3 regions of the Propionispora hippei DSM 15287 genome follow, and region 1 is predicted to be linked to each of the others. Evidence: riboswitches for the same ligand, from Rfam matches in the RefSeq annotation. Region 1 holds a riboswitch; each other region holds the start of a gene.
The links. Region 1 has a riboswitch for cobalamin ahead of F3H20_RS14595 (OmpH family outer membrane protein). Riboswitches for the same ligand answer to the same signal wherever they lie in the genome.
Positions count from the first base shown of each region.

Region 1 (10,978 bases):
TAGGTTTCCAATAGCGGCGTAATTTTTTCAGCCACCGCTGCCGGATCGATGGCCAACGCTCTGTTATGCAGCCATTCTTCCTTGCCGTCAACCGGTTTTCCCTGCAGCGAAAGCCGCTCTTCATATTCCTGTTTCAGAGCCGCCACGACCCGCGTTTTATCGACATAGGTCAGATCGTCCGATTTGAACACAGCCAGCATAGCCGCCCGGATGACGGCGTCTCCTTCGCTTCTGTCGGTCATGCCCTTTTCAATGGCTGTATAGAGTAAGCTGTTGTATTCGTCAAAATAACGGAAATCGTCCCGGTACAGCGCCGCTTCCACACTAAACAGCATATAGTCGTAACCGGTAAGCGGTTTAGCCGCTGCCGCATCCTCGCCATAGCAAAGCCGTGAAGCTTTAACCAGCAGCTTTTCCGTGGCAAATTGCCCGGCATCGGCATTTATTACAACAAAATAGCCGTTTGTCAGCGATACACCGCCCAGGCTGTCCGTACCGGCATATTCATTATGATACACCAGACGAATGTCCTTGTCACCACCGTCCAGGAGGTCCTGCAGACTATTGACCGCGCTGTCGACTACTTTAAGGGTGGTTGACAACTGGCCGCTGGTCAGCAGGCTGGAAATACTGTTGGCCAGTGTGATAAACGGCTGAAAATAGTCTTTATTCACATAAGCCAGCAAGGCCGCGCTGACGGATACGGTGCCGCCACGGTAAGGCACCAGGTTGGTCAAGGCATAATTCAGTTCCACCCCTTTGCCTAAGGAAGTTGCATTCAGATTAAGCGAAAGCGGTCCGGCTACACTGGGTAACTGCTGTGCGGCATTGCTGCCGAATTGCAGCTCGACAACGGAAGAAACCACCGGCACATAGCTGCGGAATAATTTGCGGTCATCCTTTAAAAACATTTCCGTCAGGCGCAGCCGGAGATAATGCTGCCCCTCTTTCAACTCGATCCGTTCCACGTCCGACGTTACCGGCGCAAATACATAATGCTTCGACTCTTTGACAAACAAATTGCTGAACCAGTCAATCAGGCTCATAAAACACTCTCCCCCTTTCTCCTGCTGCCGTTGCCATCGTTTCTTTTTACAGGCCAAATTGATCGGCGGCAATCCATTCCATGTTTAAGAGCGACCAAAAGTCTGTCGCCAGCTTGTTCAAGACATATTCATAGGGCAGCCAGCCATAGCCGGCATCGCCCCAGGCGCTGCCCCAGGAATTACGGATCAGCAAGGCTCCGGCAGTTTCCTTATTATATTGGGTGTTTTTCATTGCCAGCGTATCATCATAACCGAAAGCCGCCACGGCATGCCCCCACTGAGCCTGTTCATCCGGACCGGGAGCCGGGATGCCGCCGGGTACATCGGACGCCGCAAAGGAAGCAAAACCGTAGAAACCAAACATGCTGGGAATTCCGGCGGCCAGGTATTTTTTTACGCTGCCAAGGACATCGGCCGGAGCCTGATTAACCCCGGCGGCATCATGGCAAAAGTACTGCAGCGCTTCATAGTTGTCAGCCACCGCATAAACAAAAGATGTCGGTTCTTTATCAAAGTCAGGTACTTTATCAGTGTAGGGCCAGTATTTTTCCGGCGGTACGCCGCACAAGGCCAGAGCTCCCATGGTATCCCGGATATAGGAGCCACTGTCGCCGGCCACTCCCTGTAGATTTCGGGCATTCTTATAGATAAACAGACGGGAAGCGGTCATATTCCGGGAAAAGGAACGATTCTCAAAATACTCGACCATGCCTGCCGCCGCATGAGCGGTGCAGGCACCCAGCGCCCCCTGATCCTGGACAGGTAAGCACCACTGCCTAAGATCCACCCGGTCCGGCAAAGGAGTATCCCGGTCCATTCCCAGCTTTTTCAACGTTTGCTGCAGATTGGGATGGTCCTCATTGTAATCACGTAGATCAGGCAGGGCCGGCAGCCAGCCCGTACCCACCACCCGGCTGTCAGGCAGAATAATTCTGGCATTCATCTTCATACCTCCTCACCATTGGGAAACGCTGCTCCGGCCAAATGCCGCAGCAGCGTTTCCATTTTTATTTGCAAATTTACCAACTTTCCTTATTCATTTACCTATGATCCGCCAGCTAAAAAAAGTACTGCCTGGTCATGCGGCAAGTCCGGCCTTGCTGCGGATAGGCCACGCTGCCGCTGGCATCTAGCCTGTTCACCACTCCGTTGCCGGCATTCGCGACCATCGTCGACTGCCAGGCAGCCCGTCCAAACTAATTCATTACCGTTTCTCTTGGCAAAAATGCAAAGGTCTCCGGATCAATGGTGTGGCTGAAACACATGGACGGTATACCGCCATGCTGCACCACTTCCTGCTGCATAGCTTCCATAGCCGCTTTGGCGGCAGACGCCAGCGGCAGACCCGAACAGATATTGGCGTAAAAACGCGGCATAAACAGACGGGAAGCCAGAGGATTATAACCTTGTTCCATACCAAGCATGGCATAAAGCTGCCCCATATTGCCCAAATCCCGGTTGTCCAGCTTACTGTTCAGCGTAATTAATGTAAGAGTTGGCGCTGTTTCCCGCAAATTTCTCACCAAATGAATACGGTCCATTTTCTGATTTTCTTGCTTGCCGCCGGCAAAAATTAATTGTTGGTCATCACTGCGGCCGACAATATGGACCCAGTCCGGCTTGCCGTCAGTCACGGCAGCGATCATAGCCTCCGGCTGTTCGCAGTCGGCAACCTGCACGCTTACCAAGCCTGCGGCTGTCTGCGCAACGATTTGCCGGAGCGTATCCACTTCCCGCATTTCATCGCGCAAATCCAGTTTTAGAATCAACAGCCTACGTATAGCGTCCATCCTTAGTCCCTCCTTGGTTGATTGACTCCGTGCGGCAGCCAGCCATAGCTGCCGCACGAAGCCATCCTCAGAATGAGTATTCCATCGTCATATAGTAGGTCCGGCCCTGCTGTGGATAGGCGACATTGCCTAATGTCCCATTACCAGAATGTGACTCATACAAGTACTGTTGTTCAGGCCCCTTGTTGGCAATATCGTTGATCCCGGCAATCAGTTTGAATTGCTTATCAAAGCTGTATTTCATACCGATATTGAACAGTCCCAGCGCTTCATAATAGGCCCTTTCGCCTGAACCATTATACCAGCTAAGATCATCCGTCCAGTTGTATTCACCGAAGACGCTGAGCTTATCGCCGGGGAACCGGTAGTCCAGTCTGGCATTGAACGTCCACTCCGGCGTCCAGGGGAAGGGCTGCCCTTCCCAGGCGGCATTGCTCATATTCGCATACGGCGTATAGCCCTTGGTGATCAGCGAATCCTGCCAGGTGGCGCTTAGGGTAAAATCGTAGCGCCGCCAATGCAGCTTATTGCTCAGTTCCACACCCCGGATGTTGCCGGCGCCGTAATTGGCATACCAGGTCGCGCCGGTCAAGGGATTAAAGACGGTGGTTAACAGGTTTTCCGACTGACGGTGGAAATAGGTCAGGGTAGTGTCGTTGTCCGTACCGAACAGCTTGCCGGTCCGGTTAACGGATACATCCCAGTTTTTGCCGTGCTCCGCATAGGTTTCCGGGCTCCATTTAGACGCGCTGTTGAATTCATACCATTTGGACACCAGGTTGACCCCGTCGCCAAACACCTCATACCAGCTTGGCAGGCGGTGATAGGTGCCGTAGGTGGCCCAGGTAGTCCACTGGTCATTCAGTTTTTTCTTCAGGCCCAGGTTATAGCTGTACAACCAGCCTTCGCCGTCCTTCACGTCAATGCCGATATCGGCTTTTTGAGCCCGCACCAGCGGCGTAAAGGTCAGGCTGCCGGCATCGTCCAGCTTCATGGTATCCTGCAGTTGGAAATAGTAGTTGCTCAGATTATATTTCGGCAGGAACAAATGCTCAAAGCTTTTTTTCCAGGCTGTGCTGGAATATTGATCAAAGTCAAAATTCACCTTCATCGTTTCCTTGCTGGCTGTGGTCAGGAATTCCAGCAGATGGTGCTCGCCCATCTTCCAGGTGCCGTCAATACTTGCGTTGTAGGTGTCATTGCGGAAGGTGTTGCCGCCAAGGACAAAATCCCGGTTGCCGTTCCCATATCGCATCCAGAGCGCTTCTTTATCCTGATGGATTGTACCCAGCTTCCAGCCCCATTCCACCTGGCCGGTTTGCTGACGGCGACCGAAGGACAGCTCGGTTTTTTCCGTATCCACCGTACTGTCCCGCATCGTCCTTTGCGCCGTACTAAAGGACGCGGGCCAGTACTGTTCCGGTAGGTCGGCCAAATAGGAGCCGACTGCCTGCGGCGTGTGGGTTTTGTTATTAACATAGTTTAGCTTGACAAACCAGTTATCGTCCTGCCATTTGGCAAGGATATTGTTGTCTTCATAGCCGTTATTCTGACGCCAGCGGGTTAGAGGCAGAGTTGATTTGACTCCAAAACCGCCACCAGGCAATGGCTCCCACCCTGTAACGTCATCCTGGGACAAGACTTTATGATATTTGAAATCACCGGTGGCCTCTTCATGATTCACCGCGAACAGCAGACTACCGTCGCCTACCGGCGCCGTGGTCTCCAGATTAACCTTCTGGCCGCCGAAGGAACGCAGGCCATAACTGAGCTTGCTATCGGTTTTATCCGGTTTTTTTGTTATAATATTGATCGCGCCGCCCATGGCCGCGCCGGCGAAGCGGGCCGGGATATAGCCGCGATAGACCTCGATGCGCTCCACGTTGTCAATGTTGAGGTTTTCCAGATTGACCGCCTGCTCGCTGCCGGTATTGACCAGGACGCCGTCGATATAGATATTAACCTGGCTGGCCGAGGAGCCGCGGATACGGGCCGTCGTATAGTGGCCGGTGCCGCCGCCGGAGAGCTTGTCGATATAGACGCCCGGCACCGTTTGCAGCAGGTCGGCCAAAGTTTTCTGTTCGCCTTTGTATTTCGGCACGTCAATGACGGACACCGTACCGGGCGAGAGCTTTTTCTCCCAGTCCGGCCGGGCGGCTTCGACGACTAAGGGCGCGAAGGTAAATTCCTTCGTATCGCCCGGCGGCGGCGCAGCGGCTGCTTCCGGGCTGCCCGTACCGTCTGCCGCGACGGTTTTTTCAGTGTCAGAAGCCGGTTGGTCCGGGGCGGCGCCTTCGTTGCCCGGCGCTACCTGAGACGTGTGGGTGGTAACCACGCTATTTGCTGCTGTCGGCGCCACTTGTGCAGGAAGTTCCGCATTGACTTCGGTCGCCAAACCGTTCGCCGGTTGGTTCAAATTTAGGCCGCCGGATTTCCGGAAGGTCCGGTCCACTGCTTTGTCGGTCTGCGCCGGGCCGCCCCAGCGCCAGGAAACGCCGCCGTTCAATTGCCAGTCGGTATTGACCTGGCCGCCGAAGGATTTATTGACCTCCAGCCAACCGTCCCGGCTGTCGCCCAGCTTGAAATGACTGCCCAGCGTCACATCGTACCAGGTGTCCTTGCCGGCCAGATTGTCCGCCTTTTGTGAGGCCAGAGCAACTTCATTCAGACTTGGATTCGAGCTGTTCTGCATGGCGTACATCATGGCATTGCCGTTGTCCAGGAAATCATGGTTGGCCGACAGCTTGAGATAGGCTTCGCCGGTATGCTCCCCCTGCCCGTAGCGTTTGCCGACAGACAGTCCGGCGCGGCCGAGCAGCATGTCCGTTTGATCCTGCCCATATTTCAGGCCGTTACTCAGGCGGAAGTCAAAGGAGCGCATGACGCCGTAAGACAGACCGGCCTCCGGTTCCAGGTACCAGCCGTTGCCTTTATCCATCCGAAGGCCGTAGCGAGCGCCGAGTCCGTAGGTTTTCGCGGTGAAATCCTTCTGATAGCTATCGCCAAAGGAGTCGGTATAGGTATAGGTATTATTAATCGTACCCCAGCGCACCATGGTGTCCAGGTAATGTCCTTTGTTGCCTACCCAGAGCGCATAGGCGCCAAGACCGGTACTGTCGAGATCACCTTGACCGCTGTTATAGTCGGCGCCGCCGGCATTCTGGGCGCTAAAATCGGCATCGGAGGTCATTTTGCTGAAAAACAGTCCGTTGTAGACTTTGCCGCCGAGCAGTTCCCTGTTCCGCAGCTTATCGTAGCCGACCTGGAGGCCGTTATAGATCTGACCGAAGCGGGAGTTCTGCACGCCGTCATAGGTGTACTTGCCCCGCCAGGTATTGGCCCACACGCTTTCCCGGTCGCTGAAATCATCCCGGACGATGCTGCTGTCGGCAAACCGCCGGTCGTCGCCGCGCTTCCAGAACAGGCCGTCTTCAATGCGCCACAGATTGCGTGTCGCCAGGGCCGCGTTGGCGGCGGAGTAGGCGCCTTGGGATAGAAAGTCTTGTTGTTGCGCCGTCCAGTAGACGGAGTAGTCTCTATAGGTAGTACCATTTGAAGTATCTTCCTCGTCAAGCTTTAGCTCGGTTGAAATGATATATTTATTTAATGCCCCATCTACTTGATTCGTTGCTGTACCTATAACATTAAATTTGTCTATATTGGTGTCATAAATACCAAAAACGCCCTCTACCTTTCCCCTGAGCATGGTATCAGTAACTGTATCCCAGGAAAAACCGGTGGTATTACCTGCTCCAAAGTTTTTATTTAATATATATTCTAGGTTTACATTCACCATTGCTTCCGAATCTTTATCTATCAGTGTGGGACTCATAAGATAAACAGCATCACTATAGCCTTTGGAAGCTGCGTATGTCCCGTCGCTTTTAAGCTGTGAATTTTTAGTACCAAGATTAAGGCGGAACGTTACATTGTCACCAAAGCTGCCATTCGTTATGGTTAGTGTGCGTGCCGGCATCCTTGATCCTGTTGTAGTAATCTCCCAAAATTTTCTTCCGGTAGGAACATTGTCTTTTGTATAATCATTGCCGGCACTATACTTATAGGCTAAATCTATCGTGCTGCCCGAATTCATAACTAAATTCGTTGCACTTAAACTACTCGTTGAATCTAAAGGGCGCCAGGTGCTGCCTGAATTCAAAGTAATAGGGATTGTGTAGCTCCCCCCTGGTGACTGCGAACCACTGGAATAGGTAGTTTTAGCATCTCCCGCACCTATCGTATATGAAGATTTTGAATTAATATTAATATCATCAGAACTTGGTGCTATTTCTGTAAGTTGCAAAGCAGCATAACCCGGCATGGTATAAATAATATGAAGCATAAATGCCAACGAACATACTTTAAGGGCCTTGGCCATGCGTTTTTTACGATATTTCCCCCGCAAAACTCTTCCTCCTAAAACAGTTAAAAAGAGGGGCGGATTTTCCGCCCCTTATTTAGAGCTGGTACTTATTGTTTAGCAAAATGGGCACTGATAAATTTGTCGAAATCTTCCGGTTTGATACCGGCGCGGGAAGCCAGCAATGGATGCACGAAACCACGCACCGACTTGATGGAAGCAGGCGCTGCGCCGGCTTTCAGCTTGCTAATGGAAGGCGTCGCCAGGGAAATAGCATTGAATGCCGGACTGCCAATGGGATCACCACTACCATCAACCCATTCAGATGCGTTAGCCGCATCAATGGGATCACCAACAAGACCGGTTGCATCATAAATAGTGAGATTATCACCAAGCATTCCCCATACTTTACTAAGATCATTTGCAGGTAGTAAAGCCCACATGAAGCCCGGAAGATCTGCAAGACTTTCAATAGCAGTGGCACCAGATAAACTGCTGATCAAGGCATTACTTGCCGCAAACAAAGTGCTCGCCGACACTTTCCACAAACGACCATTTAACAAATAATTATAAGCTGATTCCGTATAATAGGAACCAGTCAAGATATACGCAGTGCCATCCGAAACGAGGCCCAAAGCACGAATATCGAATTTATCGTTATTGTATGTGCTACCAGTCTCCGAGGCATTGGCCGGACGGACCAGATCGGTGACGGTAAGACCGGTAGTCACCTTTTGGATGCGCGAAGCGTAATTCCATTTTACAGTATTCGGGTATGAGGTGCCGGTGCCATACCACTGGGCGCCGCCCAGGGCGGTTGCATAGAGATTGCCGCCGTAATATTGGAGGTCGAACACATTGGGCGCCAGAGTGGCCGACGGGCCGCCGCCGGTAACCGGTGCAAGAGTGCCGGCATCCAGTTTAACAATGATACTGTTGTAGTACGTGTAATTAGCCGGGTCAGAACCGGAACCGGATACGGCATATTGCTGCGCTACCGCGTAGACATAATCTACTGAGGATTCGGTATTGAATACCGTATCGACGCTGTAAGCGGTAGCCCCGGAGCCTGTGGCGGCAAACTGATAATACGGGGTATCCAGAGTCAGGGTTTCGGTACCGCCGGTTTTGCCATGAACCAGCTTGAACACCCGGCCGGCGGAATAATCGGCGCCATAGAGCGTGCCGCTGGCTGTCCCGCCGGGGGAGTTAAGGTTGTAGATATTGAGCAGGTCTGTGCTATCGCTGTATTGATAGGCCGCTGTATTGGGCGCTACTGTTTGCGTCCAGGTACTGGGATCATAGACTGAGAGATAGCAGAAAATCTGCACATAGCTTGCATTATAGCGCCTTTGCACCAGCAACACCCTGGTCCCGGTGCTGCTGCCGCCATTGAAGTAAAACGCGATAGGATCAGTATTGGTAATATCCACACCGGAACCACTGACAACTGCCGGTGTAGAACCTGATGAGGAAATTAGTCTAACACGTCCCTTATTTGCACCAGTTTCTCCAAAATTATAAAACGTCGCAATTACATTTGACATACTAAACACCTCTCCCGAGTGCTCCACCAACTCTGAAGCTGCCATTTCTTCACGGGTCTTTTTCCGTAAAGCTTCGTTGTCGTCGGCTTACCTATGTCCGATAGGCGCGCCTTCTCCGCCTTGCCTTACGAAAAAATCCCCGCAAATTAATTTGCAGTTTCAAAGTCGGCGGAGCACCCTTTTTATTTTTCTTACCTTGCGCCCCCCAACAGCTTATCGGCCGCTGAGGTCTCTTCCTTACTGCTCATGGGAAAAGAACTCACCTCCCTGGATCCGAATTCCTATCGCAGCCTGTCCGGGCGTCGTTATCACGGCCGGACAGGACGGTTAGGCTTAATTGGGCCATTGCTGTTGCTTATTGTTTTACTTTCGCGATCACGTCGGCGGTAATATCAACTCCGCCATAGACTATGATTCCTGCATCAACGATGGCGGGCAAGCCCTTTTCTCCGGCTACCGCCTTGATCGACGCCTCGATTTTATCGCCTACCGGTTTCATCAGGGCGTCCTCCCGCTGCGCTTCCTCGCGGGCGATGGTATCACTCAGCGCTTTTCGCTCCCCGGGCGACAGATCTTTGCTCCGGGCGTCATAGTCTTTTTGCGCCGCCTCCCGCATGCTTTGAATCTGCCGCAGGAGGTCCTGAATGCCGGGATAACTGTTAAAAACCTGCTGCCGGTCGACATAGCCGACGCTTGGTCCCGGGGCGGCCTTAGCGGCCAGAGCCGGGGCCGGCGCAATCAGTCCGGCCAGGAGCAAGACCGCTGCCACCAGAGAAATCATTGGGGATATTTTTTTCATATACTCTCTCCTTACCATAATCTCTATCTGTTATGTACAGCCGGCGGCGGGGCTTGTCTACGGCTAACCCCTGCCTTGGCTACAAAGCAACCTGCCAAATAAAAAAACTCCCTTTACGGGAGTGTGCTTACGCCAACCAGGCGGACACGGTCCCTGGTTTTAAGCGTAATCCCCTCCCCGGTCCATCGCGGGTTCTGTGTGCAACAAGTTCCTATTTTGAACTGGTCCACACTAACGGTGATTGTCGGATAAGGCAGTTCTCCTGGCTCTGGTTCCTCGCTCCCCTGCGCCTTCCCAAAGCGTTCGCTCCAGTGGCAGAGTACAGTACGATCAGGTTTAAGATCGACACTATACTGCAAGTCGCTCCCCATTACAGTGGCGGGTCCGCGCCGGTCTTCAACCGGCTTCCCTATTAAGCCCCGTAGGGCACCTATCCCAACGCTATATAGTTGTGTTACTTTCTTCTTCCTATGCGGTACTGCGCGACTGCCTCACTATAAGCTCCAATCTGTTGTGTAAAGCCATCGCAAAGCTTGTACACGGCTAACCCTTTACCAGGTCCAGCGGTCCAGGCGTACCAAATAAAAAAACTCCCTTTACGGGAGTGTGCTTACGCCGACCAGGCAGAAAGCAGCCTAGTCCAAAACGTAATCCCCTCCCCGATCCATCGCGGGTTTCGTGTGGCAACAAGCTCCTATTTTGAACTTGCCACAACACTAACGGTGATTGTCGGATAAGGCAGTTCTCCTGGCTTTGGTTCCTCGCTCCCCTGCACCTTCCCAAAGCGTTCGCTCCAGTGGCAGAGTACAGTACGATCAAGTTTAAGATCGGCACTATACTGCAAGTTCGCTCCCCATTACAGTGGCGGGTCCGCGCCGGCCTTCAACCGGCTTCCCTATTAAGCCCCGTAGGGCACCTATCCCAACGCTATATAGTTTTCGTCACTTTCTCATCCTATGCCGGCCTGCGCATCGATATGCTAGGCAACCAATGATTAGATAAACCTGTCGGCCTGGCGAGAGATTTTTTCGTCTGGCAAGGAAGTAAACCGCCGGAATAGCGGCCCCTATTGCAAGGTTTTGCTGACGCAGCCAGGCGGAAAAAGCTCCGTTAGTGGTTCGCCAACTTTGAAAGTGCAAATTAGTTTGCGGGAATTTTTTCGTAAGGCAAGGCGGAGGAGACGCACCTATCGAACATAGGTAAGTCGACAACAACAATGCCTTGCGGAAAAAAGACCGTAAAGGAATTGTATTTTCAGAGTTGGTGGACCACTTAGCTGCACAGTGTGAATTAATCAGTGGTTACCTTGGTTATACGACCTGCCGATAAACAAAAGAGCGTCAATCGTTCCGTCCGGCGGAACAATTGACGCTTTACTTTTTTCAAAGCCGCCTGCTGTCAATGCCGGGTTAAGAACCTACATGCTGTTAAGGCGA
Region 1 is NZ_FQZD01000030.1:17,110-28,087, reverse strand. Features, by position in the region: gene F3H20_RS14620 (hypothetical protein) at 1-1,046, opposite strand, end outside; gene F3H20_RS14615 (C1 family peptidase) at 1,093-1,989, opposite strand; gene F3H20_RS14610 (hypothetical protein) at 2,243-2,836, opposite strand; gene F3H20_RS14605 (TonB-dependent receptor domain-containing protein) at 2,904-6,812, opposite strand; gene F3H20_RS14600 (hypothetical protein) at 7,307-8,743, opposite strand; gene F3H20_RS14595 (OmpH family outer membrane protein) at 9,099-9,542, opposite strand; cobalamin riboswitch at 9,778-9,991, opposite strand; cobalamin riboswitch at 10,263-10,477, opposite strand.

Region 2 (11,074 bases), on a different contig from region 1:
CGGCGACAAAGAAGCGCAAAAAATGAATGTTCACGCCCGGACCTCGGCGTTTACCAAGAGCGCTTATGATCCGTATGTAAATATGCTGCGGACCACGACGGAGGCTTTTTCCGGCGTAGTCGGCGGAGTGGATAATCTGCAGGTAAGCTGCTTTGATGAAGCGCTGCGTCAAGGGGATGAATTTTCCCGGCGTATTGCCCGCAACACGCAGATTATCCTGCAAAATGAGTGTAATCTGCGGCAACCGGTTGATCCGGCCGGCGGTTCCTGGTATATTGAAACGCTCACCCAGCAGGTTGCCGATAAAACCTGGAAACTGCTGCAGGAAACCGAGGCCGCCGGCGGCTTGCTGAAGGCCCTGCGCCAGGGAACTCCGCAGCAGGCCGTAAAGGAAGTACTGGCCAAACGGTTCAGCCAATTGGCCAAACGGGCCGATCGCGCCGTAGGCATCAACATGTATGCCAATGTCCAGGAAGTTCTGCTGAAACAGCAGCCGGTCGATATGGTTGCTTTAAAGGAGCAGCATGCCAAGCGGGTGACCGAGTATTGTAGCGACATTGACCAGACATTTTGTCAGGAACAACTAGCGAAATTAGCCGATGCTATAAGCGGGGAACCGGGACAATTGGTAGAAGCCGTTATACAGGCTTTTTCAGCCGGCGCCACGCTGGAACAGGTGACGGCGTCCCTGCGTCAGGATGAAACGGTCGAGTCGGCTGTGACGGTGATTGCGCCGCACCGGTTTACCGAACAGTTTGAAGCCTTGCGTCAAAAAACCGATGCCTATAAAGAACGGACCGGCAACAACTTGAAAATATTCCTGGCCAACATGGGGCCCATTCCGCAGCATAAGGCGCGGGCGGACTTTTCAACCGGTTTTGTGGAAGTCGGCGGCTTTGAAGTATTAAAGAATGACGGTTTTGCCGATGTGGACAGCGCGGTAGAGGCGGCTCTTGCCTCGGGAGCAAAGGCAGTCATTATCTGCTCCACCGACGATACCTATCCGGAACTGGTACCGCCTTTGGCCAAGCAAATCAAGGCAGGTAACCCATCTATGCTGGTTATGCTGGCCGGGGCGCCGGCACCGGAGTTTGAACCGGTCTACAGGGAAGCCGGCGTAGACGAGTTCATCCATATCCGCGCCAATTGCTACAAGATACTTGACTGGCTGCAGAAAGCAGGAGGGATTGCCTAATGTATCAGAAACCTGATTTTACCAACATGTCACTGAAAAAAGAAAATGGACCGGCCAATCTGGCTGAATGGAAAAAGCAGCTTGAGGCTAAAACAGGCAAGTCCTTTGAAGAATTATACTGGCGGGCCATGGAGCAGATTGATGTAAAACCTCTTTATACTGAGGCCGATCTGAAGGATGTGAACCACCTGTCTTATATGGCCGGAATTCCGCCTTTCTTAAGAGGGCCTTATCCCACGATGTATGTAACCCGCCCCTGGACGGTCCGGCAGTATGCCGGTTTCTCCACGGCGGAAGAAAGTAATGCCTTTTACCGTCGTAATCTGGCCGCCGGTCAGAAGGGGCTTTCTATTGCCTTTGACCTGGCGACGCACCGCGGCTATGACTCGGACCATCCCCGGGTTGTCGGCGACGTGGGGAAAGCCGGCGTGGCGGTGGATTCTATTCTGGATATGGAAATTCTCTTTTCCGGCATCCCCCTGGATAAAATGTCGGTGTCGATGACGATGAACGGTGCCGTTTTGCCGGTTCTGGCCTTCTACATTGTGGCGGCCGAGGAACAGGGTGTAAAGCAGGAAGTCCTGTCAGGCACGATTCAGAATGATATTTTAAAAGAATTCATGGTTCGTAACACTTATATTTATCCGCCGACGGCCTCGATGCGGATTATCGGCGATATTTTCGCCTATACCTCACAGTTTATGCCGAAGTTCAACAGCATCAGTATCTCCGGCTATCATATGCAGGAAGCGGGGGCCACCGCCGACATTGAGCTTGGCTATACGCTGGCCGACGGACTGGAGTACATCCGGACCGGGGTAAACTCTGGCCTGGCGATTGACGCGTTTGCGCCTCGGTTGTCGTTCTTCTGGGCCATGGGTAAAAATTATTTTATGGAAGTGGCCAAGATGCGGGCCGGCCGCTTGCTGTGGGCTAAAATCATCAAGCAGTTCGGACCGAAAAGTTCGAAATCCATGGCGCTCAGAACCCACTCGCAGACTTCGGGCTGGAGCCTGACCGAACAGGACCCGTTCAACAATGTGGCACGGACCTGTATTGAAGCCATGGCGGCTGCTTTGGGGCATACCCAATCACTGCACACCAACGCGCTGGATGAAGCCATTGCCCTGCCGACCGACTTCTCGGCCCGGATTGCCCGGAATACGCAGCTTTATCTGCAGGATGAAACACAAATTTGTAAGGTTATTGATCCCTGGGGCGGCTCTTACTACGTGGAAGCTTTGACCGATGAACTGGCCCGCCGGGCCTGGGCTCATATCCAGGAAGTCGAAGAACTGGGCGGTATGGCCAAGGCTATTGACACGGGTCTGCCCAAAATGCGGATTGAGGAAGCGGCCGCCCGCCGTCAGGCGCACATTGACTCCGCCAAGGAAATGATTGTCGGTGTAAACAAGTTCCGCCTGGATAAGGAAGATCCGCTGGACATTCTGGAAGTTGACAATACGGCTGTACGGATAGCTCAGATCAAGCGTCTGGAAAAACTTCGTTCCAACCGGGACGAGGACCGGGTGAAGTCCTGCCTGGAGGCGATTACCAAATCGGTGGAAACCGGCGAAGGCAATCTGCTGGATCTGGCGATTAAGGCTACCCGGGCCAGAGCCAGTCTGGGGGAAATTTCCTCTGCCGTGGAAAAAGTCAGCGGGAGGCATAAAGCGGTGATCCGTTCCATTTCAGGAGTATACAGCAGTGAATTTGCCGATGAGGATGAAATTGCCGAAGTACGGAAAATGACCGATACCTTTGAAGCCAAGGAAGGCCGCCGGCCGAGAATTATGATTGCCAAGATGGGCCAGGACGGACATGACCGGGGTGCCAAGGTAATCGCTACGGCCTTTGCCGATTTGGGCTTTGACGTGGATATCGGACCGTTATTCCAAACACCGGAGGAAACGGCCCAGGATGCGGTGGATAATGACGTTCACGTGGTAGGCATGAGTTCGCTGGCTGCCGGACATAAGACGCTGCTGCCGCAATTGGTGGAAGAACTGAAAAAGCGCGGCCGCGAGGATATCATGGTGGTAGCCGGCGGTGTTATTCCGGCCCAGGATTACGAATATTTGAAAGAACATGGTGCCGCTGCTATTTTTGGACCGGGAACCATTATTCCGGTCGCTGCCAGAAAGGTATTGGAAGAATTAATGAACCGCTTGGACTGGGAAGAGGCGTAACGATGAGTACCTATAAACCGGAGTGGACGCCGCAGGATGCGGGCAATGAATTTGCCTGCCGGGTCATGACCGGTGTGGCTGGCGGGCATGACGGCCTGCCGCAGGGCCGGCTCGAAGGACAGACGGCGGCTGCCGTAAAACGAAAAAAACTGACGGTTGAAGACTACGTGCAGGGTGTGCTGGCCGGTGACAGAGTCTTATTGTCCCGGGCCATCACCCTGATTGAAAGCAATGCCCCGGCTCATATGGATATGGCCCAGCAGGTGCTGCAGCAATTGCTGCCCTATGCGGGAAAGTCACTGCGGGTCGGCATTACCGGGGTGCCGGGCGCCGGCAAGAGTACCTTTATTGAAGCTCTTGGCTGCCGGTTGTGCCGAACCGGGCACAAGGTGGCGGTGCTGGCGGTTGACCCCAGCAGCAGTGTGACCAAGGGCAGCATCCTGGGTGATAAAACCCGGATGGAGAATCTGTCCAAGGAACCACAGGCCTTTATCCGTCCCTCGCCATCAGGCGGCACGCTGGGCGGCGTAACCCGGAAAAGCCGGGAGACTTTGCTGCTTTGTGAGGCCGCCGGCTATGATGTCATCCTGGTGGAAACGGTGGGAGTCGGACAGAGTGAAGTCACCGTCCGGTCTATGGTGGATTTCTTTCTCCTGATTGTGTTAACCGGTGCCGGCGATGAACTGCAAGGCATGAAGAAAGGTGTCATGGAGCTGGCCGATGCCATTTTGATCAATAAAGCCGACGGCGATAACAGACGGCGTGCTCTGGCCGCCCGGGTGGACTATGAACGTATTCTTCATTATCTGCGTCCGGCAACCGAAGGCTGGCAGACCAAGGCCTATACCTGCTCAGCGTTGAGCGGCGAGGGAATTGACGATATCTGGTCGGTGGTCTGTGAGTTCCGGGACAGGATGGGGGCTTCCGGTGTGTTCGAAGGACGTCGTAAGGCACAGACTCTTTCCTGGGTGTACTCTATGGTGGAGGAGCACCTGCATAATCTGTTTTTCCAAAATCCGGCCGTACGGGTCGGCAAGACCGCCGTGGAACAGGATGTTATCACCGGCAAGGTCTCGGCTACTATGGCGGTTAACCGGTTAATTGGTATGTTTGAGCAGTCATAATAGCCCGGTTGTCGTCAACGGATTGAAAAATCAGGCCAGTTGCGAAGGTTCCTTTTCGCACTGCGCCCTGAGCCGGTCCGTCTTGGCTGACAAGGGCAAAAAGACTGCCAAATAATAAATTGAAGAGGTTATCATAGAAGGAGAGGTGTCGCCTACAGGCGAAAGGTTCTTGGATAAGTTAAAAACTGTCTAGCCGGTGACTAGCAGGAGCACCAGGGTTATTTCTCCTGCAATTCAATGTATAAGGGAGTAGAGACAATGAGATTTAGTGGAAAGAAACTGTTGATTGCATCTGTGGTATGTGCTATGATGACGGGCTTGACGGCAACCGGCTTTGCCGCTTATCAGTTAAACCCGGAAGTAAAGGATGCCACTCCGGCCTTGAAACAGGCAGCGGAAATCGGTGTTCGCGTTTCGGAAACACCTTCGCTGCAGAACCTGGAAAATAAAGATGCTATTTTGGTTATGAGTTTTGGGACAACCTTTACTGATTCCCGCAAGGCCACCATTGAAAAAACGGTGGCAGACATTCAGGCGGCTCATCCCAACACCAAAGTGGTGCTGGCTTTTACTTCCCATATTATTGTTGACCGGATTCAGGCCAATGAAGGAATTAAAATCCCCACACCGGAAGAAGCTCTGGCCCAACTTAAGGCAGAAGGCTACAGCCGTATTGCCCTGACCTCGCTGGATGTCATTCCGGGTATGGAATATGCCTATGACACCGCTATTTTCGATATCTATAAGAGCCAGTTCAAGAAAATGACCCTGGGTACGACACTGATGTACTGGATGGGACAGGAAAACCAACGTGATGATGTGACTGAGGCTATGAAAGCCTTTAGTACTGAATTCCCTAAGACTGGCAAAAAGGATGCCGTCTTATTGATGGCTCATGGTACGCCGCATCCGTCCAATGCTTACTATGCCGTTATGCAGGACCGTTTAACTGAACTTGGTTTCAAAAATACCTATGTCTATTCGGTAGAAGGCTGGCCTCATTTGGACACAGTTATTCCTCAGTTGAAGGCACAGGGTATTAAAAATGTTACGCTGATTCCGATGATGATGGTGGCCGGAGACCATGCCAACAACGATATGGCTGGCAGCGAACCGGAATCGCATAAATCCATCCTGGAAAAAGAAGGCTTTAAAGTCACCCCGTACATTCATGGTCTTGGTGAAAACGAAGCTATCCGCAAACTGTTTGTCGACCGGGCAAACGAAGCGTGGGATGCCCTGGAAGCCGCAACTCCTGTGAAGGAAAAAGGCCATGGCATGATGATGAAATAAATTTGGCTATGCCCTCTCCAACTCTCCTTGCTGACGATAAAACGCCGCAGGGAGAGTTTTTTTAGTCAAATTTATATCGTTATCACAGCAGGACAAACTATAAAGTATAGTGAAATAAGAAAACAGGCTGATGGCTGGAAGCAGTAACAGAGACAGCGTGACAGCAATGATTGATGAAACGGAGCTAAAAAGATGAAAATAGATGCAAGGACTGTCAGAAAATCATCGGAAGCAGCAGTACCATTGTCTGCCGGACAGACAGCAAACGATAGAAAAGCAATTTTGGTTGTGAGCTTTGGCACTACTTATCCGGAGGCCCGGCAAGCGGCCATTGATCAGGTAACCGCAAAGATCCGGCTGGCTTTCCCGGAATATACCGTACGCCAGGCGTTTACCTCACGGCGGGTTATTGAGCGGATTAACACCAGGGAAGGTATACGGTATCTGACCGAGGAGCAGGCGCTGGCTGCCCTGGCTGAGGAGGGCTTTCGCGAGGTGGTTGTCCAGCCGCTGCACATGGAAGCCGGTTATGAGTATGACAAAGTGCGCAGGGTCGTGGAGGCTTACCGGGATAAACAGGCTTTTGAAAATCTTTATCTGGGCAGGCCGCTTCTCTATTACGCCGGCCAGGAAGGTGTGCCGGACGACTATTTGGCAGCTATTCAGGCGATGCGCCGGACTTTTCCGCCAATCGGACAGCAGGAAGCGATTGGTCTGCTGGGACATGGCGGCCTGCACCCGTCCAACGCTGTTTATGCTGCCCTGCAGTTAAAGCTACAGGATGCGGGGATTGCACAAGTATATGTATTCACTGTGGAAGGCTATCCTGGTGTGGCAGAACTGATTAGGCGGCTGTCGGCTGATGGTATCAGGAAAATCACTCTTATACCGCTGCTGCTGGTAGCCGGCGAACATGCCAGACAGGATATGGCAGGCGATGGGCCTGATTCTTTTCAGTCCCGGCTGCAGGACGCCGGCTTTGAAGTAAGCGTTTGTTTGCAGGGGGTTGGTGAGAACCCGGCGATTCAGGATCTTTATGTCCAGCATGTGAAAGATGCCATTGCGGAGAAAAAAATTTTTCCTGAATAGAAGAAGCACCGGAGGGAACGCTTTTCCAGAAGGCGTAGTTAGCGGCCGTCCGGTCAGGATAAACGGACGAAGGGGGTAAGCAATGAACATACAGGGAAAAGCGGTACTCATTACCGGCGGTACCTCCGGTATTGGCCTGGCGGCAGCCAGGCTATTCCTGGAGCAAGGTGCCGGGGTTGCCGTTGTGGGAAGGGATCGGAAGAAAGGCGAAAAGGCGGTACAGGAATTAAGCTTATACGGAAAAGTCTGCTATATCGAAGCCGATGTGGCTAAGGTAGCTGACTGTCAGAAAGCGGTCATGCAAACCTGCAGGATTATGGGCCGGCTGGATATTGTCGTTAATTGTGCCGGTGCCTATCAGGAGAAAGTCATCGAAGAGGTTACCGAGGATGATTATGCAGCGATCATGGATGTGAATATGAAAGGGACTTATTTTATTGCTAAGTTTGCTGTGCCGGAATTAAAGAAAGGCAAGGGCGGCGCTATTGTTAATGTCTCTTCCGATGCCGGGCTGCAGGGCAACTGGCTGTGCACCGCCTATTGTGCGGCAAAAGGGGCTGTCAACACTTTTACCAAGGCTTTGGCGCTGGAGCTGGCGCCCTATGGCATCAGGGTCAATGCCGTATGCCCCGGCGATATTCAGACCCCTTTGCTGGAAAAACAATTGGAGCAGGTCGCGGACAGGGAAAGAACACTGCGGGATATGGCCGGTATTTATCCCTTGGGACGCTTGGGAACGCCCGATGAGGTGGCTCAGGTAATTTTGTTTCTGGCTTCGCCGCAGGCCGCTTTTGTTACCGGTGCCTTATGGTCGGTCGATGGCGGACTGACCGCCTGTTAAGGATTTTGGCTGGACAAACAAAAGAATAGAGAATACTGTATTCAATATTTAGCCTGTGTATACATTATATAGAAGGCTTTTTATTTGACTTCCTGTTTGCTGCATGATATGTTAAATGAGAAAGTTATGAATATACAATGAAATACGCAAAGAGGTAGGTGCCCTGCGGGGCTTAATAGGGAAGTCCGGTGCAAGACCGGTGCGGTCCCGCCACTGTAATGAAGAGTGACTCCAAAGGCAAGGCCACTGGGATATTATCCTGGGAAGGATTGGAGAAGCGATGACGCAGAGCCAGGAGAACTGCCTATCTGACAATCACCGATTGACCTGCGAGCGACGGGAAGGCGATTATAAGGGAAGTCTATATGCATAGGCTGTCTTTGGGTTGCCTCTTTTTAGGCATCTTGTATGACGCTTTGAAGATAGGTTTCTTTTGTAATCAATTTTTTCGGCAGCAGGCGAAAGTTGATGACAAAAGAAACCTATTTTATATTGTGAGGGGGGATTCCGGTTGCGACTGCCGGATTGGAGCGGGCAGTTGTTGTGGATTTTTAAAACGAAATACGCAAAGAGGTAGGTGCCCTGCGGGGCTTAATAGGGAAGTCCGGTGCAAGACCGGTGCGGTCCCGCCACTGTAATGAAGAGCGACTCCAAAAGGCAAGGCCACTGGGATATTCATCCTGGGAAGGATTGGAGAAGCGATGACGCAGAGCCAGGAGAACTGCCTATCTGACAATCACCGGTTGACCTGCGAGCGACGGGAAGGCGATTATGACGGAAAGTCTATATGCATAGGCTGTTTTTGGGGTGTCCGAAAACGGCTGAAGGAGCGGGCTTCCTTTGTAATCAACTTTAACGGCTGTGAGGTTGATCATAAAGGAAACCTGCTTTTTTGCATAAGTACGAATATGTTCTTATCTTATGTTTAACGGTGAAATGGTCGAAATAATCGAATGGCGGTAAATATAAAGCTATGACCAATACAATTTAATAGGGAACCTCTGATTTATGAGACTGTCGGTCTGGACGTACAGTGGGAATAAATCAATGGCTCCCTAGCTGGACAGAACAAAGAGAAGTCCGAATAAATGTCTGAACGGCAGATGTTTATCCGGCTTTTTTATTTTTTCTATTAATTAACTATTGCAGTCATACAGGGAGTGAAAATATGTCAACACTTAAATCCGATATCGTTATCATTGGTGGCGGCATCGTTGGTACGGCTATTGCCAGGGAATTAGCCAAATACCAGCTACGCGTTGTCTTGCTGGAAAAGGAACCGGAACTGGCCGCCGGAACCACCAAGGCAAACAGTGCCATCCTTCACGCGGGGTTTGATGCCAAACCGGGGACGCTGAAAGCCAGATTAAATGTACGGGGTAATGCTCTGTACCATGCGTTGCGGGAGGAGTTGTCTCTTGCCATCCAATGGATAGGTTCACTGGTTGTTGCTACTGATAAAGACGAACTGCAGACCTTAGCGGAACTTTTGAACCGGGGAAACCAGAACCAGGTGCCTGGGCTGGCCTTGCTGAGCCGGGAGGAAGTGCTGACCAAGGAACCCGGCTTAGTGAACGCTGAAGGCGCGTTGTGGGCGCCTTCAACAGGAATCTTTCTTCCGTTTGACGCTGCACTTGCGTTTGCCGAAAACGCTGCCCAAAATGGTGTGCAAATTCTTACAGAATGTCCTGTTACCAATATGGAAATAACCAATGGCCGGATTACCGGGGTCAGGACACCGCAAGGCTCGATTACAGCCAGCTATGTCATCAATGCCGCTGGACTTTATGCCGATGCGGTCGCCCGTCTGGCAGGTGATAGCAGCTTTACCCTTACTCCGCGCAAAGGCGAATATATATTATTTGATAAAAACGCCGGACCCAGAGTGAACCACGTACTATTTCCCACACCAACCAAGCACTCGAAAGGTATTTTAGTTGCACCTACCGTACACGGTAATACTTTCATTGGACCGAACGCCCAGAATATGCCTGAGGAGGAGAATTTGACGATAGCCGTCAAAGAAAATCTGGCGACAACCGCCGCCGGTTTCCAGGAGGTTATCACAGGCGCTAAACGTTTGTTCCCGGCTATACCGCTGAATGCATCGATTACCGAGTTTTCCGGTCTGCGGGCTGTTGCCGATAGCGATGATTTTGTGATTCGTCCATCAACGGTTGTTAACGGGTTAATTCATGCCGCCGGTATTCAGTCGCCTGGTTTGACGGCTGCTCCGGCCATTGCCGAGCTTGTCGCTGAACTTTTAAAAGAGTGTGGTTTGCTGCTGCTGCCTAAGAAAAAATTTATTAGCCATAATGAACCCAAAATTGTATTCCGTGAATTATCAAATGAGCAGAAACAAACGCTCATTCGTAAAAATCCATTATACGGACGCGTTATTTGCCGCTGTGAAACCGTTACCGAAGCGGAAATCGTGGCTGCTATTCATTCTCCCTGCGGGGCGAAAACGGTTGACGGTGTAAAAAGACGGACCCGCGCCGGTATGGGCCGCTGCCAGGGTGGTTTCTGCGGACCCAAGGTGGCCGCTATTCTGGCCCGTGAACTGCAGGTGCCGCTAACCGCCATTCGTAAGGAAACGGCCCAGTCCTATTTGTTTTATGACAAAATTCCAGTTGATGCCGGAGGAAATCAAAGTGAAACAATTCGTTGACATAGCCATCATCGGCGGTGGACCGGCCGGCCTCGCCGCCGCTTATAGCGCTGCCGAACAAGGCGCCGAAAATATACTGATTATTGAACGCGACCGCGAATTGGGCGGTATTCTTCAACAGTGCATCCATAACGGGTTTGGCTTGCACCGGTTTAAAGAGGAACTGACCGGTCCCGGTTATGCCCGACGGTATATCCAAATGGTCGGACAGAAAAAGTCGATTCGCGTGATGCTGGATACTATGGTGCTTGATGTGCAGTCTGACAAAACAGTGATTGCCGTCAACCCGCAGGACGGCTTATGCGAAATTCATTGCCGGGCCGTTGTGTTTACCATGGGTTGCCGGGAACGCACCCGTGGCGCCATCCGGATTCCCGGGGAGCGACCGGCCGGTGTGTTTACCGCCGGAGTCGCCCAGCGCATGACTAATATGGAAGGCTGTATTCCGGGAAAACGTATTGTTATTCTGGGCTCCGGCGATATTGGCCTGATTATGGCCAGGCGGTTGACGCTGGAGGGCGCCAAGGTTGAGGCGGTTATTGAACTGATGCCCTATTCGAATGGGCTGACACGTAACGTGGTGCAGTGTCTGGAAGATTATCGGATTCCCCTGTATCTGGGACACACCATCACAATGGTAGCTGGCCGTGACCGGGTAACCTCTGTCACCTG
Region 2 is NZ_FQZD01000020.1:53,406-64,479, forward strand. Features, by position in the region: gene F3H20_RS12185 (methylmalonyl-CoA mutase family protein) at 1-1,195, shown strand, start outside; gene scpA (methylmalonyl-CoA mutase) at 1,195-3,384, shown strand; gene meaB (methylmalonyl Co-A mutase-associated GTPase MeaB) at 3,387-4,508, shown strand; gene F3H20_RS12200 (sirohydrochlorin cobaltochelatase) at 4,767-5,801, shown strand; gene F3H20_RS12205 (sirohydrochlorin cobaltochelatase) at 5,994-6,890, shown strand; gene F3H20_RS12210 (SDR family NAD(P)-dependent oxidoreductase) at 6,973-7,731, shown strand; cobalamin riboswitch at 7,871-8,053, shown strand; cobalamin riboswitch at 8,290-8,474, shown strand; gene F3H20_RS12215 (NAD(P)/FAD-dependent oxidoreductase) at 8,900-10,402, shown strand; gene F3H20_RS12220 (NAD(P)/FAD-dependent oxidoreductase) at 10,386-11,074, shown strand, end outside.
Region 2: another riboswitch for cobalamin. It lies ahead of F3H20_RS12215 (NAD(P)/FAD-dependent oxidoreductase); the one in region 1 lies ahead of F3H20_RS14595 (OmpH family outer membrane protein).

Region 3 (11,074 bases), on a different contig from region 1:
TAGACCGGCGTAATTACGGCGATACGCAAGGCAGACTCAAGCAATTGCAGTTTTCCACAACGCCGCTATTTAAATCCAAACAACCAAAAGAACAGCCGATAGCGGCTGTTCTTTTGGTTTCCTATCGTATTTTTTGATCTATTGCCTATTTGACGGAAAGTATGCCAAAGCCATAGCCGATAATACCAATGGCGAACAAACCAAAAATAATCCAAATGGCGTTAATTTTCTTCTTCAGCAAATCCATACAAATAAAAGTAAGAATTAGCGGAATCAGACCCGGCATCAATTGATTCAAAATGTCCTGCACCGTCGTGGTTACCACTTTGCCGTCCTGCATAGTTATGGTGGAAACTACCAGCGGAATATTAACCGACGTCCACTTGCATACCAGCGCGCCCAGAACAAACAGCCCCAGGATGGCCGCCGATTCGGTCAGTTTTTGCAGACGATTGCCGCCCATATCCTTTACAACATCAGTGCCTTTTTTATAGCCATATTCAACGCCGTACCAGCGGACACCCAGTCTGACGATATTAAACAGCAGGAAGAAAAGAATCGGTCCGGCAATGCTGCCACCCAGTGCCAGCGAAGCACCTAACGCCGCTACCAGCGGACGCAGCGTGCCCCAGAAGATCGGATCACCGACCCCGGCCAGCGGGCCCATAAGCCCCACTTTGATCCCGTTAATGGCGCCATCGTCAATATCGGCACCATTAGCTCTTTCTTCTTCCATGGCTGCCGTAATTCCCAGTATCGGTGCCGTAACAAAAGGCTGGGTATTAAAAAATTCAAGATGCCGTTTTAATGCTTTCACCCGGTCTTCGCCCTGATATAAACGCTTAATAATCGGCACCATACTGAAGCAATAGCCCAAAGCCTGCATGCGTTCAAAATTCCAGGACCCTTGATGAAAATTGGACCGGATAAACATATTGAAAAGATCACTCTTAGTTAACCGTTTTTCCTGTTTTGCTGTGTCCATGCCTGCATTCCTCCTCTTCTTTAATCCAGTTCGTCATCCAGATCGCTGTCTTTAGCCGACGCCGATTGTTGCAGGGCCAAGCCACCGGCAGCAGCGTATTTCGGATGCAATTGAATATACAAAATAGCCAGCACAATACCAATGACACCGTAAGCAACCAGATTGAAAGAAGTAAATGCCGCTAGCACAAAGCCCAGGAAAAAGAACGGCATCAGGTATTTAGCTTCCATCATGTTAATAACCATGGCATAACCGACAACGACGATAAAGCCGCCGGCAACCTGCAGTCCCCCCGTTACGACCGGCGGAATGGCGGCCAACATAGCTTGAACGGCGTGGGTTCCAATGAACACAGCCACCAGTACGGCCGGAATAGCTACCCGCAGCGCCTGTACAAACAAAGCTAAGATATGGCAGATATCAATGCCACGGAAACTGCCTTTTTCGGCATACAGATCAGCCTGATGCTGAAAGAAAACGGTAATGGTTCTGGCAAAGATGGTCAATACCTGACCTGCTGCTGCCAACGGCATGGCAACGGCAATGCCGGCGCCAATATTCTGATGTCCGGCAATAACCAAAATGGTGGATATAACCGAAGCCAAAGCCGCATCAGGCGCCATGGCCGCACCAATGTTCATCCAACCCAGGGCAATCATTTCCAAAGTACCGCCAATGATAATGCCTGTAGTCACATCGCCCAGAATCAGACCAATCAGGGTGCAGGCAATAAGCGGCCTGTGAGTCTGAAACTCATCCAGCACACTTCCCATACCGCAAATGCAGGAAACGATAAAGATAAGAACAATTTGGATACCACTAATTTCCATACAAATTCCTCCTTATGATGTTGTCTGACTTTATTTAATGTCCGCTTTGTAACACAGACATCAAATCCAATTTAGAATCGGTAGTTACCTTTCTGATTTCCAGTTCCACTCCTCGGTTATGCAGTTCCTGAAATGCTTTGACATCTTGTTCATTGACGGATACGGCCTTGGTGATTTGCCGTTTCCCCTCTTTGAAGCTCATCCCGCCAATATTGACACTGGTTATTCCAACACCTCCCTCAACCATTCTCAGCACATCTGTGGGATTAGTGAACAAGAGCAACGCCCGTGCTTCCGCATACTTAGGATTATTGTAAACCCGGATGGCCTTGTCGATATCAACAACACTGGCCGTAATTCCCGGTGGGGCTACCTGGGTAAGCAGCGTCTTGCGAATGGTGTCCCGCGAAATTTCATCATTGCAAACAATAATTCTTTCACACTTGGTTTCCTTGGACCAGGTCGTCACCACCTGCCCGTGAATCAGTCTGTCGTCAATTCTCGCCAGCACAATGTTCATATTATAATTCCTCCTTATCGCTATCTTCTTCGGCAGTCACCGTCTCAAAAGCCCGAATCCCTTCTTTCCCCACCGTCTGGGCAACCTGTTTCGCTTCCTGCAGGCTTAGCGCCGGCGAACTTAAAATTTCCAGCAGCATGGGCATGTTAAGCCCCGCTACCACGCCGGCATTCTCAGCTTCCAGCGAAATTCTGCAGGCTGCATTATACGGACTGCCGGCAAATAGATCGGTAACGAAGAGAATCCCTTCCCTTACATCCATGGTCTTGATAACCGCTCTATATTTATCAACTAAAGAATCGGCGCTCTCACCGGCATCAAAGGTTACAGCCCTTACGTTTTCCCTGGTCCCGCAAACCATCTCGCACGATTTCAGGATTTCCTGCGAAAAACGGCCATGAGAACTTATCACAACAGCTATCATAACTACCCTCCTAGAACAAAACAAATGTTTTTCGTTTTCCGATCATACTATGTGCAAGCCCCATGCCAATTGCCTGTATCGAAACCCGTCCCGCCACTGATAGCAAGGCAAAATTCAGTGCCGGAACAAATTCCAATACACTATCAAATTCTTTTAATACACTTAATCAGAAAAAATACAAAAAAGAATATCAGCTTTTTAAAATGATTTTTCCGTGATCTCAGATAAAAAAACGATTCTTACCGCGTAACGCGGTAAGAATCGTTTTCCCTTGGCTGTAAAGCAGTTACAGCATCTCGGCAATATACAATATTTCATCCTCGGTCAATTCAATCCCTATCGTATCTTTGAAGACCTGAGCCGACCGTTTGATACCCTGCACATGGACAGGATTAATACGGCTCTTATCTCCCTTATAGATCAGTCCATCCTGAATGACCATCCGTTCCAGGGCACAGCCGCAATGAATCATCAGCTTGATTTCCATTGTATTAGTAAATTCCCTTTTTAAGGATTTTTTTAATACACTAATAAATTCTTCTAATACACTAATAATTTTAGCCGGATTTAAGTAGGTTAAAAACTGTTTCAGACTGTCTTCGCTCAGATTTTTCACAACAACATTCTGCTTCTTTTCCACTACGGAAAAATTGTTCCTGATGATATTTTTCAGTATCTTTTCACCCCGGCTGTTAATCAGCGTTTCCAGGGGCACAAACGGAGCGTCTATGCCGGGATTGACAATCCCCACCGACGCCAGGATTTTATGTTTTTGCTGAATTCTCTCCGCATTCTCTTTGATATTCTTGCTGCTCAGCGGAATGACCTCAATAGGATCATCCACCATATTGCCTAGAATGTCCTCCACCAGCTCTTTCAATTTGATCGCCGTGCCTTCACCGGAGGCGCAAATCGTTAAAATGACACCTTCGTTTTCGTAAGACCGTTTTCGCTGGCGGCTGCCGTAGCCTTGAAAATTCTGCAGGGCCGTGTAGATATCTTCCAGCTCCTGGCCAAATTCGTTGACCTTTCTGGCGGCCTCCAGGAGCAGCGGTGTGGAGACCATATCCAGCGTCCGTACTTTGACCCGGCATTTTTCCATAATCGCATCTTCAAAATTAGTTAAAGAGCCCATATCCACCAACAGCAGGATTCCCTTTATGCCATGGTTGATTTCCTGCACAGACTGGATAATCTTATCCAGAATATCCTTGGGGCTGACTTCCAGCGGCATATCCACCGCCACCATATTGTCATAGCCCAGCAGTTTTTGCACTACGTTCACCATAGAACTGGCTGTACTGTTGCCATGCATGGCCACAATAATAAAAATTTGCCCGCTTTGATCCACTTCATGGACCGAACTTAACAACAGTGTAAAATACTCCAGTTCCTCCTTGGGTATCGCCACATGATAATTATCCTCGATTAACGCCTTTATTTCCAGCGCCAGCTTGTATTCATCGGGATAATCCCGCACAGCGCTTACCACATTGGTATATTGCAAGGTCTGATTGCTTTCCAGACGGCGCAGCAAAGCACTGAGATGCAAACTCAGCGCATACAGAAACCGGTCCTGATAATCCCGTTTCAGCCGCTGTTTGGCCAACTGCTGGATTTCTTCAGCCAGTTCCAGCAATTTACGGTCTACAATTTTTAATATTCTTTGCCTGGTGCTCAAGTGGGTATTAAATTTGTTGTAGAAGGACTTAATATGGAGGTTGATATCGGCCATGATAAAATTCTGGATCAGTTCGTCCTGCACGCCTTCCGCTTTCAGCATAGCGGCTTTGCCTTCGATAATCTTGTACAAATTGAACGGCGGTTCATAAGGGTCGTCTTCCACCAGCACCTTATATTCCTGATGACTGACGATAATTTCTTCCTCAATGTGTTTGTCCAGTTCAAGCATTTCCTGGCGCCTGGCCCCCAGGGTCAGCAAGCCGCTCTTAAAATGTTCCGGCAATGATTTAAAATCAATCTCAATATAGTTTTTATTAATCCCGTTCACAAACGCTTTGGCACAAACTAACTGGATGTTGGATTTCAATTGCCCGATATTGCCGAAAGATACGCTGGCAATCAGCGCTTTGACCGCCTCCGACGTAATCCTGATCGGCTTATTCACCCGGTGCGCCTCATTGGTCAGCAGGAATTTCAGGATATCCACCTGCTCCCGGACGGGACGCTCCTGCAGAGGAGGAATGGTAATTACGATCGGGATGCGACGAATGAATGTTTTGATTAATGACGAGGTATGTTCTTCGGTTGTCGCGCCAATGATGAGCACCCTGGCCCGGCGCTTGCGGTCGGTTTCGCCCAGCCGGTTATACGTGCCGGTATCCATAAAGTAAAAAATCATTTCCTGGCCTTCCGGCGGCAGACGGTGAATTTCATCGAGAAACAAAATCCCGCCGTTTGCTTCTTCAACCATCCCTTTTTTATCGGCGTCGGCGCCGGTAAAGGCTCCTTTCACATGACCGAAAATATGCGATACCAACAGTTGCGGATTATTATAGTAATCGGCACAGTTAAATACCTTAAACGGCGCGTTTTCCTTAAGGCGTTCACAAAATTTCCCGTAATTGTACATCATATTGACAAACAGGGTCTTTCCGACGCCGGTTTGCCCGACAATTAAAGTATGCAGTCCGTTGGGCGGGTAAAGGATGGCCGCCTTGGCCTGTTCCACCTGGCCCTTTAAGCTGCCGTTTACGCCGATCAAATGTTTAAAGGGGTTTTTCTCCAAAAAGACATCTTCGTTCTCGTCAAGCAGTTCTTTCAGGCTGCTTACTTCAACCGGTTCCGGCCCCAGCTTTTTTCCGCACAAACGCTCCAGCGTCTCTTTATCGAAATACAAGACCGGTCTGCCTTTAATCTTAATAATCCTGCCCATTTTAAATAATACGTTCAGTTCCATACTGACATTGTTCCGTAAAATGCCCAGCCGTTCCGAAATAGCGGCTGCGTCCACGCCGGCCTCGCCTAACAGTTGCTCCAGAGTATACTCGTTTGACTGTTCGCAAATATACTCATAAATTTTTTCAATTCGCTTCACAAGATTTCACTTCCCTTCCGATAAGCAAGCTAACTCCCTTTTCCGTTCGCACTACGCAAAACAGGCAAATAAAAGTAAAGTTTACAAGTTTTGCAATATTTTTATTGTAATACTTATAAGCAACTTACCGCAAGATGCGTCAAAATAAAAAATCCGGCAATTGCAAAGAGGACTGTTTCAACCCTATATTGAAACAGTCCTTTTCTTTCTCTATGCCTTTCTTTACTTCCGTTGCAGCCGGCCAAATTCCGGTCATATCAGTCCGGCTGCAACTCATCCAATCCTTCAAACTGCATATTGTAATACTTGGCGTACAGACCGTTTCTCGCCAGCAACTCCTCGTGATTGCCCCGCTCCTGAATTCCGTTCTGATTGATAACGATGATCTCGTCAGCATTGCGGATGGTGCTCAGACGATGGGCCACTACAATGGTCGTCCGGCCCTTGGAGAGCTTTTCCAACGAAGCCTGAATATAGCGTTCGCTTTCATTATCCAGGGCAGACGTAGCCTCATCGAGAATAAGGATGGATGGATTTTTCAAAAATACCCGGGCGATCGCCAGTCTTTGTTTCTGTCCGCCCGACAGACGGGTACCCCGTTCACCCACATAGCTGTCATAACCCTCTGGAAGACTGATGATAAAATCGTGAATGTTGGCATGTTTGGCCGCCTCCATGATTTCCGCTTCCGTCGCCTCGGGCCGGCCATAGGCGATATTCTCCCGAATCGAACCGGCAAACATATAGACATCCTGCTGTACAATGCCAATGGCACTGCGCAGCGATTTCAACGTAACGTCCCGCACATCCTTGCCGTCAATCAACACAGCACCGCCGCTGACATCGTAAAAACGTGGCAGAATGGAACAAAGCGTTGTCTTGCCGCCGCCTGACGGTCCCACCAATGCGACTGTTTTGCCGGCTTCAATAGAAATATTCACATCGTCAAGCACTTGTGAGTTTTGATTATAGTGAAACGATACGTTCTTATACTCAATATTTCCCTTCACTTCCCCCAGCGGCATGGCATGGGGCTTCTCCAAAATCTCCGGCGTGGTGTGAATGACCTCTAAAAACCGCTTAAACCCGGAATAGCCCCGTTGAAACTGCTCGGTAAAGTTGATCAGCACATCAATGGGATTCATAAAAATCCCGATATACAAGGCATACACCGCCAGGTCGGACCCCCGCAATGCTCCCTCGGCCACAAAGTAGCCACCGCTGACTAAAACCGCTGTATAAAGCAGACCCTGAAACAGTCCATTGCCGGCTTGAAAGGTTCCCATAATCTGATAGCTGCTGATTTTCGAATCCAAAAACTGTTCATTGCTGTCACAGAACTTCTCCCGCTCCAAATCCTCGTTAGCAAAGGATTTAACCACCCGGATGCCGGCCAGGCTGTCCTGTACCCTCGCATTGACGCCGGCAATCTTTTTCCGGTTATCCATAAACACGGCCTTCATCCGGCGATTCTTATAGATACTGAAAACAATCATCAATCCGGTGACAACAGCCAGAATCAAGGTCATCTTAACGTTTAGAAAAAGCAGCAGGGCAAAAGAACCGATGATTTTCAGACTGCAGATAAACAGGTTCTCCGGTCCATGATGAGCCAGCTCGGAAATATCAAACAGGTCGGATACCAGCTTGGACATCATCTCCCCGGTATTGTTACGGTCATAGTAGGAAAAGGACAGCCGCTGGTAGTGGTCGAATAAATCCTGCCGCATGTCGCTTTCCATGTGGGCGCCCATAATATGGCCCCAGGTGGTAATATAATACTGACATGCATACCGGATACCATACAGAAAAAACATACCGGCAGCGATCCAGCCCAGAATCGGCAAAATTTCCGCCGCGCTGCGGACAAACACGTAATGAGTCAGATAATACAGAATCTGGGGAAAGGCAATATCAACCAATGCCACCCCGGACGCACATGCCAGATCGATAAAGAAAATTCGCCGGTATGGCTTATAATACTGAATAAAACTGGACCAAATCGACATAGTTACCTCCATTGTACACAAACTAAGCAGCGCTCGAGACCGGCAGCAGGTCCCGTAAAAAGCGCTTTCAGGGAACATTCCGTGTAGTTGAAAAACACCCCTTGTCTCCATCTTACCATATTCCTCTAGGCAAGCGCAAAAAGAGACAGAATTTCCCCTCAAAACAAATAAGAACCGCCTGTCTTCCGGCGAACGGTTTCTTGCCATTATTCCATCTGTCAACTCTTCTGAACACTATCCTGATGTGGCAAATGCCACGGGTCCTGCATTTCGTTTTATCCAAACCGGCCTAAGATCATAGCAAATTTTGTCGAAAATACATTGACAACAGGAAAACCAACTGATACGATAACCCATAGTAAAGATTGAAAAAATTTCATATGGTTTGAAACAGGTGTCCGAAAGGACTTAATAGGGAAGTCTGATGTAAGGTCAGCGCGGTCCCGCCACTGTATCAGGGAGCAAATTCGCAATTATGTCACTGGGGCTACAGCCTTGGGAAGGCGCGAAGGAGCTATGAACTGGAGCCAGGAGAACTGCCTGTTTAGCAATCACCGTTTGACCTGCGAGCGATGGGAAGGGGATTTACTTATTGTGAATATGAACAATGAGCTTTTTCTTTGCATGGGAAAAGCTCTTTTTTATTTGCTTCCGGTCAGAGGTATGGTTGCTTTTATTTCAAAATTGACAGAGGAGCGAAAAAGACACCATGTATTCTACTACAAAAAAATCAGGGATTATGCTGCTGGCCTGTATGGCAATAGCCACATCGGTACAAGCAGCTCCGCCGGAAACAGCTTCGCCAGAGACGGTGGCAACAGAAAGCAACCGGGAGGCGGAAGGAAAAGCAACAGAGTCAGACCAAATTCCCGAATATACCTTCGACGACTTTATCGTTACAGCAACCAGAGTCGCCAAAAGACTTAAAGATGTACCGGCCAACGTGACGGTTATTACCGCTGAGGATTTAAAGAAACGCAATATTTTCAGTTTACGGGAAGCCTTGCAAAATGAAGTCGGCCTGTATGTGAAACCTACGGCAGAAGTGAAGGATGCCCTGTCAATACGTGGCTTTGGCAGCGGCAATATTCTTGTCTTGTACAACGGCCAACAGATAAATACCTCTTTTGACGGCAGTGTAGCCTGGGATTCCTTCCCCATCAGCGACGTGGAAAGAATCGAGATTGTCCGGGGCGCCGGTTCCTCGCTCTACGGCGGACATGCAGTTGCCGGCGTCATCAACATCATTACCAAAAAGCCGGCTCCGGCCAGCGGTGAAGTAAAGACCGATCTGACCCTGTCAACAGGCAGCAACAATACCTGGCAGCGGGGAATTAGAATTGGCGGCAGCACCAACGATAAGCTTTCCTTCAATACCGGTTATGAAAAGCGTTCTACAGACGGCTATTCCGGTTACTACGTTACACCTGGTAAGACTATAGGTACTCCCACCCTAAATGTAACACTCCCCAAACTTGGCAACGGGACCTATCTACTTGGCGGTCGCGGCGAAAAAAGCAAGCTAAGCGAAAATTACTTTCTTGACCTGAATTACCTGCTGGATACCACTAAAACCCTGTCCTACTCATACATGCATAACAACTACCAATATGCCTATCACAACCCTTTCACCTACGCTTATGACGGCAGCGGCAATCCTCTCTTCTACGGTACTATCCGGACTCAGGACAATACCTATGTGACCTTATCCCCTTCCGCTTATCTGGGCTATGTTGGCGAAAGAGAGCAGGACCTTCACAGACTGAAATAAGAAGACACAGAGAATAAGATCACTGTCGGGCTGGGTCTGTCCGATGTGACGAAAGAGGGCTACAGTCAAGCCGGTTCCTCCGCCAACTCAATCAACTGGACAGGCAGCGGCACCTTAGCGATGTATCCCAGTAAAAACTATAATCTGGATGCCCAAAAAACCTGGGATTTCAACCGCCATACCATCGTCTCCGGCTTTAGCTGGATAAAAGAAAAAATGACTTACAGTTCTTACGCGCTGAGTCACTGGCGCGACTGGAGCACCGTGGGAGCTTTAACCACCCAAAGCGAAGGTTCCACCAACTCCTGGGCCGTTTTCACTCAGGATGAATATGCCGCTTCCGACCGCTGGACCATGTATACCGGCTTGCGCCTGGATCAGTACAATAAAGAAGGCGGCTACTGCTTAGTCAGTGGCAGCAAACAGGATTATCCCTCTGCCGAATTCACCGAGCTAAGTCCGAAACTAGCCTTCGAATATGCCCAGAACGACCGCACCAAGTACTACGCCAGTTACGGTCATTCCTTCAATCCCCCGACAATCTATAAGTTATACCGCCGGGCTGGCACTGACATGAGTTCCATACAAGCCAATCCCGATCTAAAGCCGGAGACCTCAAACACCTTTGAAATCGGCATGAAGCAGCAAATGGATCAGAAAACCTCACTGGGTGTCACCCTGTTCCATGTGAAAACGGAAGATAAAATAGTTTCAGCAATCAAAAATTCGGTAAAGGCTTACTATAACTTAGACAGCGGAACTGCCAAAGGTATCGAATTTGAACTGAAGAGCAAAATGACGCCAACCTGGTCTTCCTATCTTAACTATACCTTTGAAAGCGGTGAAAATACGTCCAGCGGCCAAACGACCCGCAACTGGGATATTCCCAAGCATTTGCTGCACGCTGGCGTGGAATATAGCAAAAATAAAGTGAACTGGCTAACCGATGCGCAATATGTCAGTGAACGGCAAAGCCCGGATCTGTCTACCGGCGAATATAATTCCGAAGATGCCTTTTTTGTGATAAATACTTCGCTGAATTATAAACTGAACGACCAGGCTACCCTTCAGTTCGGCATCCAGAATCTGTTTAATCGTAAGTTCTATGCAACAGAAGCCACCAGCGGCAGAACCTATAGTCTAAGCATGAATTATTCCCTCTAACCGCATCGGAGATATAAAATTATGAAATATGTTTACCGTATCCATCGCTGGACCAGTTTGATTTGCGCCCTCTTATTCCTGCTGCTCTGCCTGACAGGACTGCCGCTTTTATTCAAAGAGGAAATCAACGAATGGAATCAACTTCGGCCGCCGGAAAATCCGCAGCCCTTGAGCTATGCCACCCTTTGGCAGGGGCTGGAACAAGGCATTCAGACCATACAGGCAGACTATCCGCAAAAAACGATCAAAACCATTTCCGCTAAGGCCGATAAAGGCGATCTTATCTTTCGTCTCCAGGACCTGGAGGATAAAA
Region 3 is NZ_FQZD01000007.1:193,973-205,046, reverse strand. Features, by position in the region: gene F3H20_RS20270 (hypothetical protein) at 1-44, opposite strand, end outside; gene manZ (PTS mannose transporter subunit IID) at 146-985, opposite strand; gene F3H20_RS05435 (PTS mannose/fructose/sorbose transporter subunit IIC) at 1,006-1,815, opposite strand; gene F3H20_RS05430 (mannose/fructose/sorbose PTS transporter subunit IIB) at 1,850-2,335, opposite strand; gene F3H20_RS05425 (PTS sugar transporter subunit IIA) at 2,337-2,759, opposite strand; gene F3H20_RS05420 (sigma 54-interacting transcriptional regulator) at 3,046-5,817, opposite strand; gene F3H20_RS05415 (ABC transporter ATP-binding protein) at 6,075-7,826, opposite strand; cobalamin riboswitch at 8,202-8,384, shown strand; gene F3H20_RS05410 (TonB-dependent receptor) at 8,536-9,597, shown strand; gene F3H20_RS05405 (TonB-dependent receptor) at 9,643-10,761, shown strand; gene F3H20_RS05400 (PepSY-associated TM helix domain-containing protein) at 10,783-11,074, shown strand, end outside.
Region 3: another riboswitch for cobalamin. It lies ahead of F3H20_RS05410 (TonB-dependent receptor); the one in region 1 lies ahead of F3H20_RS14595 (OmpH family outer membrane protein).